Pseudoduganella albidiflava: one gene and its partners. Each later gene encodes a partner of the first gene's protein in a complex. Links are inferred from orthologs where the notes say so. Each region holds a gene or a part of one and is shown in the gene's direction. Other genes may lie near its edges.

What was found.
Region 2: the proteins of EYF70_RS19990 (region 1) and dnaN are in contact, whole or in part, in a cryo-EM structure (PDB 8GIZ), measured with the Escherichia coli proteins. The link is inferred for Pseudoduganella albidiflava from one-to-one orthologs.
Region 3: the proteins of EYF70_RS19990 (region 1) and EYF70_RS13105 are in contact, whole or in part, in a cryo-EM structure (PDB 8GIZ), measured with the Escherichia coli proteins. The link is inferred for Pseudoduganella albidiflava from one-to-one orthologs.

Annotation. Positions count from the first base shown.
Region 1 is NZ_CP036401.1:4,820,885-4,827,098, reverse strand. Bases 1-2,967 are described here. They hold EYF70_RS19990 (DNA polymerase III subunit gamma/tau), read left to right. Parts: upstream 1-317; coding sequence 318-2,618; downstream 2,619-2,967. Other genes in these bases: EYF70_RS19985 (YbaB/EbfC family nucleoid-associated protein), read left to right, coding at 2,660-2,967. In the rest of the region: more of EYF70_RS19985, read left to right, coding at 2,968-2,986; EYF70_RS19980 (YciI family protein), read left to right, coding at 3,006-3,305; recombination mediator RecR, read left to right, coding at 3,347-3,937; EYF70_RS19970 (putative bifunctional diguanylate cyclase/phosphodiesterase), read right to left, coding at 4,117-6,214. UniProt on the Escherichia coli protein: Part of the beta sliding clamp loading complex, which hydrolyzes ATP to load the beta clamp onto primed DNA to form the DNA replication pre-initiation complex.
Region 2 is NZ_CP036401.1:7,328,295-7,334,481, reverse strand. What follows is about bases 1,265-4,204. They hold dnaN (DNA polymerase III subunit beta), read left to right. Parts: upstream 1,265-2,151; coding sequence 2,152-3,258; downstream 3,259-4,204. Other genes in these bases: gyrB (DNA topoisomerase (ATP-hydrolyzing) subunit B), read left to right, coding at 3,319-4,204; dnaA (chromosomal replication initiator protein DnaA), read left to right, coding at 1,265-1,979. Also shown: more of dnaA, read left to right, coding at 561-1,264; more of gyrB, read left to right, coding at 4,205-5,817; EYF70_RS30495 (PAAR domain-containing protein), read right to left, coding at 5,894-6,151; EYF70_RS30490 (DUF6708 domain-containing protein), read right to left, coding at 6,148-6,187. UniProt on the Escherichia coli protein: Confers DNA tethering and processivity to DNA polymerases and other proteins. Acts as a clamp, forming a ring around DNA (a reaction catalyzed by the clamp-loading complex) which diffuses in an ATP-independent manner freely and bidirectionally along dsDNA.
Region 3 is NZ_CP036401.1:3,155,397-3,161,498, forward strand. What follows is about bases 2,006-4,860. They hold EYF70_RS13105 (DNA polymerase III subunit delta'), read left to right. Parts: upstream 2,006-2,847; coding sequence 2,848-3,873; downstream 3,874-4,860. Other genes in these bases: mltG (endolytic transglycosylase MltG), read left to right, coding at 2,006-2,189; tmk (dTMP kinase), read left to right, coding at 2,216-2,845; EYF70_RS13110 (PilZ domain-containing protein), read left to right, coding at 3,963-4,352; EYF70_RS13115 (GNAT family N-acetyltransferase), read left to right, coding at 4,379-4,860. Outside these bases: EYF70_RS13085 (DUF4936 family protein), read right to left, coding at 1-22; CAF17-like 4Fe-4S cluster assembly/insertion protein YgfZ, read right to left, coding at 36-1,043; more of mltG, read left to right, coding at 1,197-2,005; more of EYF70_RS13115, read left to right, coding at 4,861-4,894; EYF70_RS13120 (TatD family hydrolase), read left to right, coding at 5,134-5,916; EYF70_RS13125 (ankyrin repeat domain-containing protein), read left to right, coding at 5,916-6,102. UniProt on the Escherichia coli protein: Part of the beta sliding clamp loading complex, which hydrolyzes ATP to load the beta clamp onto primed DNA to form the DNA replication pre-initiation complex.

The DNA of each region.
Region 1 (6,214 bases):
GACCCGCTATAATGAGGTCTGGCGGGCCCCTGCGCATTGCGGCATGGTTTACCTGGTCAGGTCGGGAACGAAGCAGCCAAAGCCGTTCACCGCAAGTGCCGCAGATCAGGCTCGCCTCCCGATCATTGGAAAAAGCTGCCCCGGCAGCTTTTTTTACGCCTGCCTTTATTTCTCCGGTTTTTTCGTCCGCATCCTTATCCCCCGTATCACTACAGTACCGTTCACTACAGTATCGTTCACTACAGTACCGTTCCACCGGCCATGGCGCGCGGGCTATTGTTGGCCTCACCGGCCCTGGTCTGCGGTAAAATCCCGGCATGTCCTATCAAGTCCTCGCTCGCAAGTACCGTCCCCGCAACTTTGAAACGCTCGTCGGCCAGGAGCACGTCGTGCGTGCGCTGACGCATGCGCTGGGCACGGGCCGGCTGCACCATGCCTACCTGTTCACCGGCACGCGCGGCGTCGGCAAGACCACGCTGTCCCGCATCCTGGCGAAATCGCTGAACTGCACCGGGCCGGACGGCAATGGCGGCATCACCGCCACGCCATGCGGCGCCTGCGAGGCATGCCGCGCCATCGATGGCGGGCGCTTCGTCGACTATATAGAGATGGATGCCGCGTCGAACCGCGGCGTGGACGAGATGGCGCAGCTGCTCGAGCAGGCCGTCTACGCGCCCAGCAATGCACGCTTCAAGGTCTACATGATCGACGAGGTGCACATGCTGACCAACCACGCGTTCAATGCCATGCTGAAAACGCTGGAAGAACCGCCCGAGCACGTGAAGTTCATCCTGGCGACCACCGATCCGCAAAAGATCCCCGTCACCGTCCTGTCGCGCTGCCTGCAGTTCAACCTGAAGCAGATGCCGCCCGGGCACATCGTCGGCCACCTGGAAAACATTCTTGGCCAGGAAGGCGTGTCGTTCGAACAGCCGGCCCTGCGCCTGCTGGCGCAGGGCGCGCATGGCTCGATGCGCGATGCGCTGTCGCTGACCGACCAGGCGATCGCCTACGCCGCTGGCGCCGTCACGCTGGAAGCGGTGCAGGGCATGCTGGGCGCGCTGGACCAGTCGTACCTGGTGCGCCTGCTCGACGCGCTGGCCAGCCGAGATGGTGCCGACCTGATGGCGGTCGCCGACGAGATGGCCAGCCGCAGCCTGTCGTACAACGGCGCGCTGCAAGACCTTGGCACGCTGCTGCACCGCATCGCGCTGGCGCAGACGGTGCCGGCGGCCGTGCCGGAGGACTTGCCGGAATACGCGGACATCATCCGCCTTGCCGCCGAGTTCGATGCGGAAGAGGTGCAGCTGTATTACCAGATCGCCGTCCATGGCCGCAACGAGCTGGGCCTGGCGCCGGACGAATATGCCGGTTTCTCGATGACGCTGCTGCGCATGCTGGCCTTTCGCCCCGGCGTCGGTGGCGCCGAAGCCGCACCTGGCGGCGCCCCGGCCAACACGCCGGTGATGTCGCGCCCGGCGCCGGGCAGTTCGCCGGCCCGCGCGGCCGCCGCCGCGGCGGCACCGGCAGTGGCATCGGCCGCCACGCAGGCGCCACGCGCCGCCGGACCCGCGGCCAGCCCGACCGCTGCCAGCCATGCCGCCGCGCCGCAGCCCTCCGTTGCGCCACAACCTGCCGCGGCACCACGCGCCGCCGTCTTCACGCCGCCGCCCGCTCCGGCACCGGCAGCACCCGCCGCGGCAACCCGCCCATCCGGCCCCGTGAGCCCGGCACGCGCCGCTATCAACGCGGCGCTGGAGGCGGCCCGCGCGGCGACGATGGCACGCACCGGCGCCCGTCCGCCGATGCGCCCGACCGCTCCGGAAGAGCCGGCGCAACAGGCGCCTGCGATGCAGGCGCCGGCACCGCAGGCTGCCGCGCCGGCCAAGCCATTGCCGTGGGAAGAGGCGCGGCCGCAGGGCGATGCCGCGGTGCTCGAAGCGCCGCCCGCCGTGCAGGCCCGCCCGGCGCCGCCGGAAGAGGACGACCTGCCGCCATGGGTCACCGAATTCTCGGATGACAGCGCGGTGGCCGCGCCGTCGCAGCGCGCGCCGAGCCGGGCCGAAGCCCCGGCACAGCAGCGTGCCGATGTCCGCGCCGAAGCGCCTGCCCAGCATCGCGCCGAAGCACCCGCGCCAGCGGCGCCAGTGGCAGCGGCGCGGCAGCCGGCCCCCGCCCAGGCGCCCTATGCCTACGTGATCACGCCGGTCCCCGAACTGGAATGGGACGGCAACTGGCCGCTGCTGGCGGCGCACCTGCCGCTGCGGGGCGTGGCGCAGCAACTGGCCACGCAGGCCGAACTCATCCAATGCACGATCGACGGCAATGCCGTCGTATTCCGCCTGCGCTGCCCGATCGACACCTGGCGCACGCCGCCGAACGTGGAGAAGCTGACGGCGGCGCTGGCCGAGCGCTTCAACCGCCCCGCGCGGGTGGAAACGGAACTGGGCCCGGTGTGGTACACCACCGCCGCCGAGCAGCAGGCGCACCGCGAAGCATGCCAGCGCCAGGCCGAAGACATGGTGCACAACGACGCGTTCGTGCAGGCGATGGTGCGCGAGTTCGGCGCCTTCGTCGTGCCCGGCTCGATCGTGGCCCCCATCACACCGGCTCACTGAAGCCCGCCCACAATCACTTAACCGCTACGGAGAAACACATCATGATGAAGAACCAGCTCGCCGGCCTGATGAAGCAGGCCCAGGCAATGCAGGACAATATGAAGAAGGCGCAGGACTCGCTGGCTTCCATCGAGGTGGAAGGCCAGTCCGGTGCCGGCCTGGTGAAGGTCGTCATGACCTGCAAGAACGACGTCAAGCGCGTGTCGATCGACCCGTCGCTGCTGGCCGACGACAAGGACATGCTGGAAGACCTGGTCGCCGCCGCCTTCAACGACGCGGTCCGCAAGGCCGAAGCCACCGCCGCCGAGAAAATGAGCGGCCTGACCGCCGGCATGAACCTGCCGGCCGGCTTCAAGATGCCGTTCTGACGGCGGCACGGGGCGCGCCATGTTCATCATCACGCTGACCTACCTGAAGCCCAACGAGGAGATCGATGGTCTCCTCGCCGCCCACCGCGCCTTCCTGCGCGAGCAGTATGCCAACGGCATGTTCGTGCTGTCGGGCCGGATGGTGCCGCGCACCGGCGGCATCATCATCGCCGATGCCGACAGCCGCGCGGACGTGGAAGCGGTCATCGAACTGGACCCGTTCAAGCAGGCCGGCGCGGCCAGCTATGCGATCACGGAATTCGTGCCGACCATGGCGGCCGATGGCCTGGAAGCCTGGCTGCCCGATCACCAGGCGTGAACATGGCGATACCCCTGGCAACCCGGTTGGTGTCCTAGCACATGGCGAAATCGCTGGAATTCCTGACCGAGGCATTGCGCCGGCTGCCCGGCGTGGGGCCGAAGTCGGCGCAGCGCATGGCCTTCCACCTGCTGCAGCATGACCGCGAAGGTGCGGCCATGCTGTCGCGCGCGCTGTACCAGGCCGTGGAATCGGTCAACCATTGCGCGCTCTGCAATACTTTCACCGAGGCGGACGTCTGCGACATGTGCGCCGACGACACGCGCGACCGCCGCCTGCTGTGCGTCGTCGAAACGCCGGCCGACCAGGCGATGATCGAGCAGACGCTTACCTACAAGGGCCTGTACTTCGTGCTGATGGGCCGCCTGTCGCCGCTCGACGGCATCGGCCCGAAGGACATCCACCTGGAAAAGCTGCTGGCCCGCGCCGCCGATGGCATCGTCGGCGAAGTGGTGCTGGCCACCAATTTCACCAACGAAGGCGAAGCCACCGCGCACTACATCAGCGAGATGCTGAAGGCGCGCGGCCTTGCCGTGAGCCGCCTGGCCCGCGGCGTACCGGTCGGCGGCGAACTCGAATACGTGGATGCCGGCACCATCGCCCGGGCCATGCTGGACCGGCGCAGCACGTAAGGGAAGGCGTTGTTGACACCGATGCCGTTTGGATAAGCGTTACACAGCAACTTGAAAGTGCATGCAATCACCCCAACAGCGAAGGGCTGGGGTCAGACCCGCCGGGTCTGACCCCGGATTTTGCACTTGGGGTGGGCTTAACTTAGCGGCGTTACTGTCCGACACCAGCGCATCGTGTCTCAAGGGGCGAACGTCGCCCCCGCCAGCATCTCCCCGATCGCTTCCCCCGAAGCCGGCCTGCCCAGCAGGTAACCCTGCGCCATGTCGCAGCGGTATTCCTCCAGCAGCGCCAGCTGTTCGCGGGTCTCCACGCCCTCGGCCACCACGGCCAGCTTGAGCCCGTGCGCCATGGCGATGATGGCGCGCGTGATCGCGGCGTTTTCCGAATCTTCCGGCAGCCCGTTGATGAAGCTGCGGTCGATCTTCAGCGCGCGCACGTCGAAGCGCTTCAGGTAGTTCATCGACGAATAGCCGGTGCCGAAATCGTCGATCGACAGGTACACGCCGATCGTCCGCAACTGTTCCAGCGTGGCCAGCGTGGCCACCGCATCGTCCATCAGCGTGCCTTCGGTCAGCTCCAGCTCCAGCAGGCACGGGTCGAGGCCCGTATCGGTCAATACCGACAGCACCGTCTGCGCCAGGTTCTCGTCCTTGAACTGGCGCGCCGACAGGTTCACCGCCACCCGCACCGGGCGGCCGGCCTGTTCCTGCCATTCGCGCGCCTGGCTGCACGCGGTGCGCAGGACCCAGGCGCCGATCGGCACGATCAGGCCGGTCTCCTCAGCCAGCGGGATGAAATCGTTCGGCGCGATGATGCCATGCTCCGGGTGGCGCCACCGCACCAGCGCCTCGGCGCCCACCAGCCGCGCGCTGCGCACGTCGATCTGCGGCTGGTACTGCAGGTACAGCTCGTTGTTCTGCAGCGCGCGGCGCAGGCCGATCTCCAGCTTCACATGGCTCATCATCTGCGTCGTCAGCGCGGAGCTGTACAGCTTCGCGTTGTTCCGGCCGCAGTTCTTCGCGTGGTACATCGCCGTGTCGGCATACTTCAGCAGCGAGCTGGAATCGTCGCCGTCCTCCGGGTACAGCGAGATGCCGATGCTGGCGGTGACGAAGATCTCGTGCCCGTCCAGGTGGAACGGCCGGCGCATCGCATCCTTGACGCGGTGGGCCACGTTCAGCGCATCCTCCACGCGTTCCAGGTCGGGGATCAGGATGGTGAATTCGTCGCCGCCCAGCCGCGCCAGGTTGTTGCCGCGCCGTTCCGGCATGCCGCGCGACGCCACCTCGCCGAGCCCCTGGTGCGCCACCACGTCGCCGGGACGGATGGTTTCATGCAGCCGCTCCGACACCACCTTGAGCAGCAGGTCGCCCACGTCGTGGCCCAGCGTGTCGTTGATGCGCTTGAAAGAATCGAGGTCCATGAACAGGATGGCGAACTTGCGGCCATGCTGGCGCGAGCGCTCCAGTTCGCGTTCCAGCATCTCCAGGAACGCCTGCCGGTTCGGAATGCCGGTCAGGCTGTCGCAATAGGCCAGCCGGCGGATCTGTTCCTCGGTCCGCTTGCGCTCGCTGATGTCGCGCACCAGCCCCAGGACTTCGCCGGCGCCGGTGCTGACGAGGCGGGCCTCGAAGTGATGCACGGTGTCGTCCCGTTCCAGCGCATAGTCGACCGAACGGATCGAGTGGGTGTCGAGCACCGTCGCGAGCTGCTCCAGCAGGCGCTCGGCGATGGCGCGCGGCAGCACGTCGCGCACGTGCCGGCCAACACACTGCTGCTCGGTGAACGCGGCGCCCGGATCGTGGCCCTGTTCGTAGTCGAGGTAGTAACCGTCGGGGCTCATGCGGAAGAAGGTATCCGGGATCGCCGCCAGCACGGCGCGGTTGTGCGCATCGGCGATGCGCAGGCGGGCGATGGCGTCGCTGGCGCGCAGCACATACAGCACCCGGTGGCCGAGGATCGGCCAGTTGATCGGCTTCGACACGAAGTCGGTGGCACCGGCTTCGTAAGCCTGCGTCACGGCCTTCAGGTCGTCGTCGCCGGTCACCATCACGATCGGCACGGTGGTGGCATGGCCGCGGCCCTGCTCGCGGGCGCGGATGGCGCGGCATACTTCGAAGCCGTCCATGCGCGGCATTTCCACGTCGAGCAGCACGAGGTCGGGCGCCAGCCGGTCGAAGCAGGCCAGCGCCTGATCGCCGTCTTCGGCCTCGATCGTGTCCAGCCCGACCTGGGCCAGCATTTCCAGCATCAGGAGACGCATCACGGGATCGTCG
Region 2 (6,187 bases), 2.5 Mb from region 1 along the record:
GCTGACGAGTCAGGTCGGGCGCCAGGTTATCCCTTCAGTTATTGGTGCCAATGACATTTCGCGCACTTATGCCAACACGTCCGGCACAAGCTGGCCAATCTCATCGCCCGCAAGGATCCGCGCTGATCGTAAACTGAAAAAACACGGAGTACGGGCGGGGAACCCTGAATTATCAGCATTCAGGCATGCCTTGTCAACAGCCGAACCGGATTGCCAGGCCCCTTGCGGGCCGTTTTTTCCGCGATTTCCGGCACAACCCTGTGGATAACTTGTGGGATTCGGAGTTAGAATAGCGTGTTACGTGTGGCGCATATGGGCTTCGCTTCGTGCGAACCATGGTGAGATTGTAATTTCGTGCAAATTCGCAGTTCATTGCGGATTCGTTGCGGATTCGTTGCAGATTCGTCGGCATAGTTGCCGGCGAGTCCGTTATTGAGTCCGTTAACGAACCCGCCTGCGAACCATTGGCAGATCCGCCGGCAAGTCGCCGGGGCATCGCCAGCCGATCGCAATCCGCCGGCCCATGCTGCCCTCCCACAGCTTTTGCAGATAGACGATTCATGGAAAATTTCTGGCAGACCTGTTCCGCCCAACTGGAACTGGAGCTGACGCCGCAACAATTCAGCGCGTGGATCAAACCACTGGTGCCGCTCGATTACGAGAACGGCAAGCTGCGTATCGCGGCGCCCAACCGCTTCAAGCTCGACTGGGTGAAGTCCCAGTTCGCCAGCCGCATCACTGCCCTTGCATCGCAATACTGGGAAGCGCCGATCGAGGTGCAGTTCGTGCTGAACCCGAGCCTGAACCCGCCGCGCGCCCGGCCCACCGAGAGCACCAGCGCGGCTGCCAGCGTGCCGAACGGCGCAGGTGCGCCCGCCATGCATCCGGCGGACGTGCGCACCGGCGACCCGGTCACCCCGCCGGCCGGCAACGAATACGCCAACCAGCGTGGCCGCGAGCAAAGCCGCATCAATACCGATCTCACGTTTGAAAGCTTCGTGACCGGCAAGGCGAACCAGCTGGCGCGCGCCGCGGCGATCCAGGTCGCCAACAATCCGGGCGTGTCGTACAACCCGCTGTTCTTCTACGGCGGCGTGGGCCTGGGTAAGACCCACCTGATCCACGCGATCGGCAACCAGGTGATGGCCGACCAGCCGGGCGCGCGCATCCGCTACATCCACGCCGAGCAGTACGTGCGCGACGTGGTGACCGCCTATCAGCGCAAGGGCTTCGACGACTTCAAGCATTACTACCACTCGCTGGACATGCTGCTGATCGACGATATTCAATTCTTCGGCGGCAAGAGCCGCACGCAGGAAGAATTCTTCTATGCGTTCGAGGCGCTGATCGCCGCGAAGAAGCAGATCATCATCACGTCGGACACGTATCCGAAAGAGATCACGGGCATGGACGACCGCCTGATCTCGCGCTTCGATTCCGGCCTGACGGTGGCGATCGAGCCGCCCGAACTGGAAATGCGCGTGGCGATCCTGCTGAAGAAGGCCAAGTCGGAAGGCGTGACGCTGTCCGACGACGTGGCCTTCTTCGTGGCCAAGCACCTGCGCTCGAACGTGCGCGAGCTGGAAGGCGCGCTGCGCAAGATCCTGGCCTACTCCCGCTTCCACGGCAAGGACATCTCGATCGATATCGTGAAGGAAGCGCTGAAGGACCTGCTCTCCGTGCAGAACCGCCAGATCAGCGTGGAGAACATCCAGAAGACCGTGGCCGATTTCTTCAATATCAAGGTCGCGGACATGTATTCGAAGCGCCGCCCCGCGAACATCGCGCGGCCGCGCCAGATCGCGATGTACCTGGCCAAGGAACTGACGCAGAAGAGCCTTCCGGAGATCGGCGAACTGTTCGGCGGGCGCGACCACACCACGGTGCTGCACGCCGTGCGCAAGATCGCGCAGGACCGCACCAAGAACCCGGAGTGCAACCATGAGTTGCACGTGCTGGAGCAGACGCTCAAGGGGTGACATTGACTTTCGGCGAATGGTCGACTCTGGATTTGCCCCCAACGGCAGATGCTGGGGTCAGACCCGCCGGGTCTGACCCCAGGTTTCGCGTCCGGGGTTCAAGAACGCTATGCCTTATCATTCAGAACACTCAGCAATAAACTGACCCTTTAATTTTTTATCGAGGATATCCATGCAACTGGTCAAAACCACCCGAGATACGCTACTCCGGCCACTGCAGATCGTGAGCGGTATTGTCGAGCGTCGGCACACCATGCCGATTCTGGCCAATATCCTCATCCGCAAGGAAGGCGAAGCCGTCTCGTTCCTGTCCACCGATACGGAAGTGCAGATCACCACGAACGCGAACATCGGTTCCGGCGCCGAGGTGACCGGCACCACCGTGGCCGCGCGCAAGCTGCTCGACATCCTGCGCGCGCTGCCGGAATCGGGCGACGTGTCGCTGACGCTGGTGAACAAGCGCCTGACGGTCCAGAGCGGCAAATCGCGCTTCGCGCTGCAAACGCTGGCCGCCGAGGAATTCCCCACCGTGCAGGAAGCGGAAACCTTCAACGCCTCGTTCACGCTGCCGCAAAAAACGCTGAAGCACCTGTTCAACATGGTGCACTTCGCGATGGCCCAACAAGACATCCGCTACTACCTGAACGGCCTGCTGCTGGTGCTCGATGGCGAGAACGTGATCGCCGTCGCCACCGACGGCCACCGCCTCGCGTTCTGCCAGGTGAAGACCGAACAGGCCTTCGAGCGCCAGGAAGTGATCATTCCGCGCAAGACCATCATCGAGCTGCAGCGCCTGCTGGAAGAAAACGATGAACCGGTGCAGCTGGACATCGCCGCCAACCAGGTCAAGCTGGGCTTCACGGACATCGAACTGATCTCCAAGCTGGTCGAAGGCAAGTTCCCCGACTACACGCGCGTGATCCCGAAGGGCTACAAGAACGACTTCACGATCAGCCGCGACGAACTGCTGCGCTCCCTGCAGCGCGCCGCGATCATGACCAGCGATAAGTTCAAGGGCGTACGCTGCATCATCAGCCCCGGCTCGCTGAAGATCTCGTCCACCAACGCGGACCAGGAAGAAGCGGTCGAGGAACTGGAAATCGACTACGGCGGCGACAGCCTCGACATCGGCTTCAACGTCACCTACCTGCTGGATGTGCTGAACAACCTGAAGTGCGACCAGGTCAACGTGGCACTGGGCGATTCGAATTCGTCCGCCCTGATCTCGATTCCGGACAATCCCGACTTCAAGTATGTCGTGATGCCGATGCGGATCTGATCGCCCCCGTTCGCACGCAGTTTGAAATCGACAGTAATACGTTTTTTGAGAAAGTAGTCCATGTCCGAACGCCAAAACCTAGTACCAGTGCAGGTCAACTCCGAGGATTACGGCGCCTCCTCGATCCAGATCCTGGAAGGCCTGGAAGCAGTCCGCAAGCGCCCCGGCATGTATATCGGTGACACCTCGGACGGCACCGGTCTGCACCACCTGGTCTTCGAAGTGCTGGACAACTCGATCGACGAATCGCTGGCCGGCTACTGCACCGAGATCCACGTGACGATCCACTCGGACAACTCGATCTCGATTACCGACAATGGCCGCGGCATTCCCGTCGGCCTGAAGATGGACGACAAGCACGAACCGAAGCGCTCCGCCGCCGAAATCGTGCTGACCGAGCTGCACGCCGGCGGCAAGTTCGACCAGAACTCGTACAAGGTCTCCGGCGGCCTGCACGGCGTGGGCGTTTCCTGCGTCAACGCGCTGTCGAAACTGCTGCGCGTGACGGTGCGCCGCGACGGCAAGGTGCACCAGATGGAATTCGTGCGCGGCGTGCCGCAGAACCGCGAGATCGAGATCCGCGACGGTGTCGCCGTCTCCCCGATCAAGGTGATCGGCGAAACCGACAAGCGCGGTACCGACGTGCACTTCTGGGCCGACGAGGAAATCTTCACCCACGTGGAGTTCCACTACGAGATCCTGGCCAAGCGTATCCGCGAACTCTCGTTCCTGAACAACGGCGTGAACATCAAGCTGTCCGACCAGCGCACCGGCAAGGACGAGATCTTCGCGTTCGAAGGCGGCACGCGCGGCTTCGTCGAATACATCAACAAGGCCAAGACGGTGCTGCACCCGACCGTGTTCCAGGCCACCGGCGACCGCATGTCCGACCAGAACACGAACATTTCCGTGGACGTGTCGATGCAGTGGAACGATGCCTTCAATGAACAGGTACTCTGCTTCACCAACAACATCCCGCAGCGCGACGGCGGTACCCACCTGACCGGCCTGCGCGCGGCGATGACCCGCGTGATCAACAAGTACATCGACGAGCACGAATTCGCCAAGAAGGCGAAAGTCGAAATCTCCGGCGACGACATGCGCGAAGGCCTGACCTGCGTGCTGTCGGTCAAGGTGCCGGAACCGAAGTTCTCGTCGCAGACCAAGGACAAGCTGGTGTCGTCCGAAGTGCGGGGCCCGGTCGAGGAGATCGTGGCGAAAACGCTGACCGACTTCCTGCAGGAGAAGCCGCACGACGCCAAGATCATCTGCGGCAAGATCGTCGAAGCCGCGCGCGCCCGCGAAGCAGCCCGCAAGGCCCGCGACCTGACGCGCCGGAAAGGCGTGATGGATGGCCTGGGCCTGTCGTCGAAACTGGCCGACTGCCAGGAACGCGACCCGGCGCTGGCCGAACTGTACATCGTCGAGGGTGACTCCGCAGGCGGCTCGGCCAAGCAGGGCCGCGACCGAAAATTCCAGGCGATCCTGCCGCTGCGCGGCAAGGTGCTGAACGTGGAAAAGGCGCGCTTCGAGAAGATGCTGTCCTCCGAGCAGATCACCACGCTGATCGCCACGCTGGGCACCTCGATCGGCCCGGACGAATTCAACGCCGACAAGCTGCGCTACCACCGCATCATCATCATGACCGACGCGGACGTCGACGGCGCCCACATCCGCACCCTGCTGCTGACGCTGTTCTACCGCCAGATGCCGCAGCTGGTGGAACGCGGCCACATCTACATTGCCCAGCCACCGCTGTACAAGGTAAAGGCCGGCCGCGACGAGCGTTACCTGAAGGACGACACGGAAGAAGCCAGCTACATGATGACGGTGGCACTGAACACCGCCGTGCTGACGCCGCGCGACGGCGCCGACCCGATCACCGGCGAGCCGCTGACCGAGCTGGCGCGCCAGTACAACCTGGCCAACGCCGTGATGCTGCGCCTGACCCGCGTGATCGACCGCGCCGCGCTGACCGCCATCATGACGGGCGTGACGCTGGACCTGTCGACCATCGACGCCGCCCGCGCTTCCGCCCAGGCACTGGCCGACAACGTCAACGATCCGGCCGTCACCGTCTCGGTGCGCTCGGACGATCTGTCGGACAAGCACCTGCTGTGGATCGAACGCCTGCATCACGGTAACGTGAAGGTTTCCACGATCGACGCGGACTTCGTCAGCGGCGCCGATTACGGCGTTTTGTCCACCGCCGCTGCAACCTTCACCGGTTTGATCGGTGAGGGTGCCATTATTCGCCGTGGTGAAGGCGAGCGCACCAAGGAATTCGCCGTGCGGGACTTCCACGAAGCGATGCAGTGGCTGCGCGATGAAGCGGAACGTACCGTGTCGAAGCAGCGCTACAAGGGTCTGGGCGAGATGAATCCCGAGCAGCTGTGGGAAACCACGATGGACCCGACCGTGCGCCGTTTGCTCAAGGTGCAGATTGAAGACGCCATCGCGGCGGACCAGATCTTCACCACCCTGATGGGCGACGACGTGGAGCCGCGCCGGAACTTCATCGAGACGAATGCGCTGCGGGCCGGGAATATCGACGTTTGATGGTTTTCAGCGGTTTTTTAGACGCTGATGAAAAGGGGCCTTGCGGCCCCTTTTTCTATTGTGGCTCGATTTCTTGCTAGATCGATGAGATCAGCCTTGCCCCGCACGTCGTTCTGTCGCCCTCATAGGCCACGATCTTCCCGTGATGCTCGCGATCCTCCTTTATCGGCGTGATCAAAAAAACGCCCTTGCATTGTGGACAGCGGACTTTGTCGCCTTCTACGGCGACTCGCTTGCCGTAGACCTTGAAGTCGGGCTGTGCGGTGATGACTCTTCCGCCGTGATCGGTTGTGTCACCGAGCCGGATAATGCCTCGATCTTTGCTGTCTTTCATGTTTCTTCTCCATCGCTCATCATATTGCGAGACTCA
Region 3 (6,102 bases), 1.7 Mb from region 1 along the record:
GGTAATAGACATACAGGTCCATCAGCACCGGCCCGTCACACTTCCAGCTTGTCCAGCACGTAGGGCAGCGGCTGGAACGCCAGCGCGGGGCCATCCGCGGCGCGGGCGCGCACGTCGCCCGCTTCCAGCGCATCGAGCTTCATCTCGACCAGCGCATCGACGCCGCCGCCGCCGTTGGGCGCCGCGTTGACGACCATGCCGCAAGGCTGGCCGGGATCGGCTGGCGTGAAGACTTCCGTGCCGGGACCGACCGTGGCATCGTCGATCGTCACCAGCGCCGTGCGGCGTTTCAGCTTGCCCAGGTACTGGCTGCGCGCGACGATTTCCTGGCCCGGGTAGCAGCCCTTCTTGAAGTTCACGCCGCCCAGCAGCTCGAAGTTGATCATCTGCGGCACGAACTGTTCCTGCGTGGCGGCGGCGATGAGCGGCACGCCGGCATGGATATCCGACAGGCGCCACGCCGCGTTGCCGCCGACGACCAGCCGGTCGGCCAGTTCCGGCGCCACGGTGGTGGCCGTTTCCGGCGTGGTCAGCCACAGGTAGCGGGGCGCGCCGAACGCATCGGCCACGCGCAGCAGCGTGCCCAGTGGATGGTCCAGCTTCGTGTACGGCGCAGCGGGCAGGGCGTCGAACCAGGTTTGCAGCACCGCTTCCGCCAGCGCGCCGCCCAGGCCCAGCGCCACGCGCTGTTCCGTCACGTCCACCGGCTTGGTCTTGGCGCGCAGCACGAACATCTGCAGCCGCTTCTGGATCGCCGGCTGGATGTCGCGCGCCAGTTGCAGGTAGACGGACTGCTCGTCCTTCCACATCAGGAAGCTGGCCAGCAGACGTCCCTTCGGCGAGCAATAGCCGGCCAGGCGCACTTCGCCGGCGCCCAGGTGCTCGACATCGTTGGTCAGCTGCGAGTGGAGGAACGCGGCCGTATCGTCGCCGCTGAAGGCGATCAGGCCCAGGTCGGTGACCGGGGCCACGAAGCCGGCGGCCAGCGCGGTGCGCGTGGGCGCTTCGGCGGGAGCTGCAAGGAGTTGATTCCAGTTGTTCATATTTTTAGATACTTTGGCTAGATATTGCCCACGAAGGCCCACTCAGTTGCCTGCGAAGGCATTATGATTACGGGCTCATTATAAAGATCCCGCGCCAAACGCGCCGGCCACCCCCAAAACGGGTCGCGCGGCCCCGCGCGGGGAGCATACGACATGGCATTCATAACAAAAACGCTGGCGCTCGGCGTGCTGGTCGCGGCGGCCGCGGCGGGCGGCTTCGCCTGGTGGTCGGAGCAGCCGATCGTTGGCGAGGGAGACAATATCCCGTTCACCATCAACAAGGGCAGCGGCGCCCACGCCGCCGGCCAGCAGATCGCCGAAGCGGGCGTGCCGATCCAGCCGCTCCTGTTCAACCTGCTGGCGCGCTTCACCGGCAAGAGCGGCAAGCTGAAGGCCGGTTCCTACGAACTGAAGCCGGGCACCACGCCGCTGCGGCTGATCGACCAGCTGGTGCGCGGCGAGTTCGCCCAGGAATCGCTGACGATCATCGAGGGCTGGACATTCCGCCAGATGCGCCAGGCGATCGCCGCCCACAAGGGTCTGAAACATGACACCGTGGGCCTGTCGGACACCCAGCTGATGGAAAAACTCGGTTCCCAGTACAAGCAGCCGGAAGGGCTGTTCTTCCCCGACACCTACCTGTTCGCCAAGGGCTCGTCGGAACTGCAGATCTACAAGCAGGCCCACACGGCGCTGCTGCAGCACCTCGATGCCGCATGGGCGCAGCGCGCCGCCGATCTCCCGTATGCGGACAAGTACCAGGCGCTGACGATGGCCTCGATCGTGGAAAAGGAAACCGGTCAAAAGGCCGAGCGGGCGATGATCGCCGCGGTCTTCGTCAACCGCCTGAAGCTGGGCATGATGCTGCAGACCGACCCTACCGTGATCTACGGCCTGGGCGAGAAATTCGACGGCAATATCCGCAAGAAGGACCTGGAAACGGACACCCCGTACAATACCTACACGCGCAACGGCCTGCCGCCGACGCCGATCGCGCTGCCGGGCGTGCAATCGCTGGGTGCCGCGCTGGCGCCGGCAAAGACGACGGCTTTGTATTTCGTCGCCCGCGGCAACGGCACGAGCCATTTTTCCGATAACCTGACCGATCACAACCGGGCGGTCAACCAGTACCAGCGCAGGCAATGAGTGGGAAGTTTATGAGCAGGGAGTCGATGAGCCAGGGTACCCCGGCGGCACGCGGCAAGTTCATCACGTTCGAGGGGATCGACGGCGCCGGCAAATCCACGCACATCCAGTACGTGGGTGAGCTGATCCGCGCCCGTGGCGTGGAGCTGGTCAGTTCCCGCGAACCGGGCGGCACGCCGCTGGGCGAGAAGCTGCGCGAACTCGTGCTGCACGAAGCCATGCACCTGGAAACGGAAGCGCTGCTGGTCTTCGCCAGCCGCCGCGAGCACATCGCCCAGGTGATCGAGCCGGCGCTGGCACGCGGCGCCTGGGTCATTTCCGACCGCTTCACCGACGCCAGCTTCGCCTACCAGGGCGGCGGCCGGGGGCTGGAACTCGTCAAGCTGGACACGCTGGCCAACTGGGTGCACCCGGAACTGTGGCCGGACCTGACGATCCTGTTCGACGTACCGCTCGAGGTGGCGCGGGCCCGGCTCGACGCCACCCGCCAGCTCGACAGGTTCGAGCAGGAAAAGGCCGACTTCTTCCTGGCCGCGCGCAACGAGTACCTGCGCCGCGCCGCGCAGGAACCGCGGCGCTTCCGGGTGATCGATTCCACCCAGCCGATCGATGCGATCCGCGTGCAGCTGGCGGCCATCGTCGCCGCACTGGAGTGACCATGGAAACGACTTCCGCGATCTATCCGTGGCAACGCGATGCGTGGCAGACCTTGCAGCAGGTGCGCCAGCGCCTGCCCCACGCGGTGCTGTTCCACGGCCCGGCCGGCATCGGCAAGGCCGACTTCATCGAGCATTTCGCCCAGTCGCTGCTGTGCGAGGACGTGCGCGCGGACGGGCACCCGTGCAATGCGTGCGCGTCGTGCGGCTGGTTCGTCCAGCAAAGCCACCCGGATTTCCGGCGCATCCGCCCCGAAGCGCTGGAGGACGACGGCGCCGGCGAGGGCGAGGAGGGCGAGGAAAAGAAGAAGAGCAAGGCGCCTTCCAAGGAAATCAAGATCGAGCAGGTGCGCTCGCTGGCCGATTTCATGAACATCTCCACGCACCGGCAAGGCTTGCGCGTGGTGGTGCTGTATCCGGCCGAGGCGCTGAACATGCCGGCCTCGAATGCGCTGCTGAAGACGCTGGAAGAACCGCCGCCGGGTACCGTGTTCCTGCTGTCGTCGAACAGCCTGGACCGCCTGCTGCCGACCATCCTGTCGCGCTGCCGCAAGTTCGCGCTGTCGATGCCGCCGCACGCCGAGGCGCTGGCCTGGCTGGAATCGCAGGGCGTGGCGCAGGCCGATGGCTGGCTGAGCGAGCAGGGCGGCGCGCCGCTGGCCGCGCTGGCCCAGGCGGAAACCGGCAGCCGCGAGGACATGGACACGCTGCTGCAGTACCTGGCCCACCCCTCGGTCGAGAATGCGCTGCGCACGGCCGACAAGATGCAGAAGGTGCCGCTGACGTCCGTAGTGGCGTGGCAGCAGCGCTGGCTGTACGACCTGTTCTCGCTGAAGCTGTCCGGCCGGATCCGCTACTATCCCCGCTACCAGCGCGAGCTGAAGGGGCTGGCGGACCGGGTGCCGGTGTCCGGCCTGCTGGCGGCGATCAAGAGCACGGCCGAGCGGCGCGCCACGTCGGACCATCCGCTGTCGCCGAAGCTGTTCCTGGAAGACCTGCTGCTCGACTATACGTCGTGCTGCCGCTGACGATGCAAGAGTGACGATGCATGAGTGACGATGCCTGAATGACGATGCATGAGTGACGATGGACTGATGCCGATGATGGACAAGTGCCGATGAGTACCATACCTCCCGATCCGAATGCCGCCGGCAATGCCGGGCCGCCCACCCGGCCGGCCGTGCTGTCGCTGGCCATCAAGGAAAAGGCGGCCCTGTACGCGGCCTACATGCCCTTCCTGAAGAACGGCGGCATCTTCGTGCCCACCACGCGCAGCTACCGCATCGGCGACGAGATCTACCTGATCCTGTCGCTGATGGATGACCAGAACAAGTACCCGATCGCCGGCAAGGTCGTGTGGATCACGCCGGCGGGTGCCAACAACAACAAGGCGCAGGGCATCGGCGTCCATTTCCCGGACGACGAAGCGGGCCAGCGCACCCGCGCGCGCATCGAGGAAATCCTCGGCGCGGCCCTGCGCTCTTCGCGCGCCACCCATACACTGTAACCGCCGGCCTCCGGGTCTTTCGCCACATGTCTTTCCAACACCGTCTCGCCACCCTCGACGACCTGCCCGCCATCGTCGCCATCTACAACAGCACCATCGCGTCGCGCGAGGTCACCGCCGATACCGAAGCGGTCTCCGTCGAGTCGCGCCTGAACTGGTTCCATGAACACCAGCCCGGGCGCCGCCCGCTATGGGTCATCGAACGCGCCGGCGACACTTCGGCGCACCCGGAGATCCTCGGCTGGATTTCGTACTCGAATTTCTACGGCCGCCCGGCCTATTCCGGCACGGCCGAGGTGTCGATCTACATCCACGAAGCTTGGCGCGGCAAGGGCATCGGCAAGTACGCCCTGAGCGAAGCGATCGCCTTCGCGCCGCAAGTGAAGGTCCATACCGTGCTCGGCTTCATCTTCGGGCACAACGGCGCCAGCCTGGCGCTGTTCCGCAAGTTCGGCTTCGAGGAATGGGCCCACTTCCCCCGCGTCGCCAACCTGGACGGCGTCGAACGCGACCTGATCATCCTGGGCAAGCGCGTCGCCTGACTTGTAAGGAAGAAGATAGGCACCAGGAAAATCGCGACGGACCCGAAAAAATGGGGACGGACCCCATTTTTCGGGAAACATTGCCAGGAAAATAGGGTACGTCCCCATTTTCGGTGAAACATTTCTTTTCACTCGGCGACTCTGGAGCGGAAAACCGGTGACAGGCTCCAGTTAATTTGCAACATTTCCTGGAAAACGGAGCCTGTCACCGGTTTTCGTGGATCGGCTACAATCGACCCATGTTCATCGATTCACACTGCCACATCGACTTCCCGGAGCTGGCAGCCCGGATGCCGGAAATCCGCGCGAAAATGGCGGAGAACAAGGTGACGCATGCGCTGTGCGTGTCCGTCGACTTGCCGGACTTTCCCCGCGTGCTCGCGCTGGCCGAGCAGTTCCCTAATTTCTACGCGTCCGTCGGCGTGCATCCCGATTACGAGGACACGCCGGAACCCACCGTCGACCAGCTCGTCGAACTGGCCAGGCACCCGAAGATCGTCGCGATCGGCGAAACCGGCCTCGATTATTACCGGCTGGAGGGCGACCTCGAATGGCAGCGCGAACGCTTCCGCACGCATATCCGCGCCTCCCGCGCAGCGCATAAGCCGCTGATCATCCACACCCGGTCGGCCAGCGAAGACACCATCCGCATCATGGCCGAGGAGGGCGCCGGCACCGACCAGGGCGGCGTGGCCGGCGTGATGCACTGCTTTACCGAATCGCTCGACGTGGCCCGCGCATCGATGGCGATGGGCTTCTATATCTCGTTCTCGGGCATCGTCACGTTCAAGAGCGCCAGGGACTTGCAGGCCGTGGCGCTCGAAGTGCCGCTGGACAGGATGCTGATCGAGACGGATTCGCCGTACCTGGCGCCGGTGCCGTACCGCGGCAAGACGAACGAACCGGGCTACGTGGCCCACGTGGCCGAGTTCATCGCGAAGCTGAAAGGCGTCACGGTCGACGAAGTGGCGGCCGCCACCAGCGCCAACTTCTTCAAGCTGTTCGCGGCGGCGGAGGCCTGATGCGGATCTCGCTGCGGGGCCTCGCCAAGCGGCTGCGCAAACTGCGCGCCCGGCTGCGCAACCGGATCGCGCTGCGCCTCGGCGTGGCCACGGTGGCCGTCGCTTCTGTGTTTTCACCCACGCCGGCCACCGCCGACGATGCCGTGTCCTTCTTCCGCGCCGCGCAGGTCAACGACGCCGGCCGCA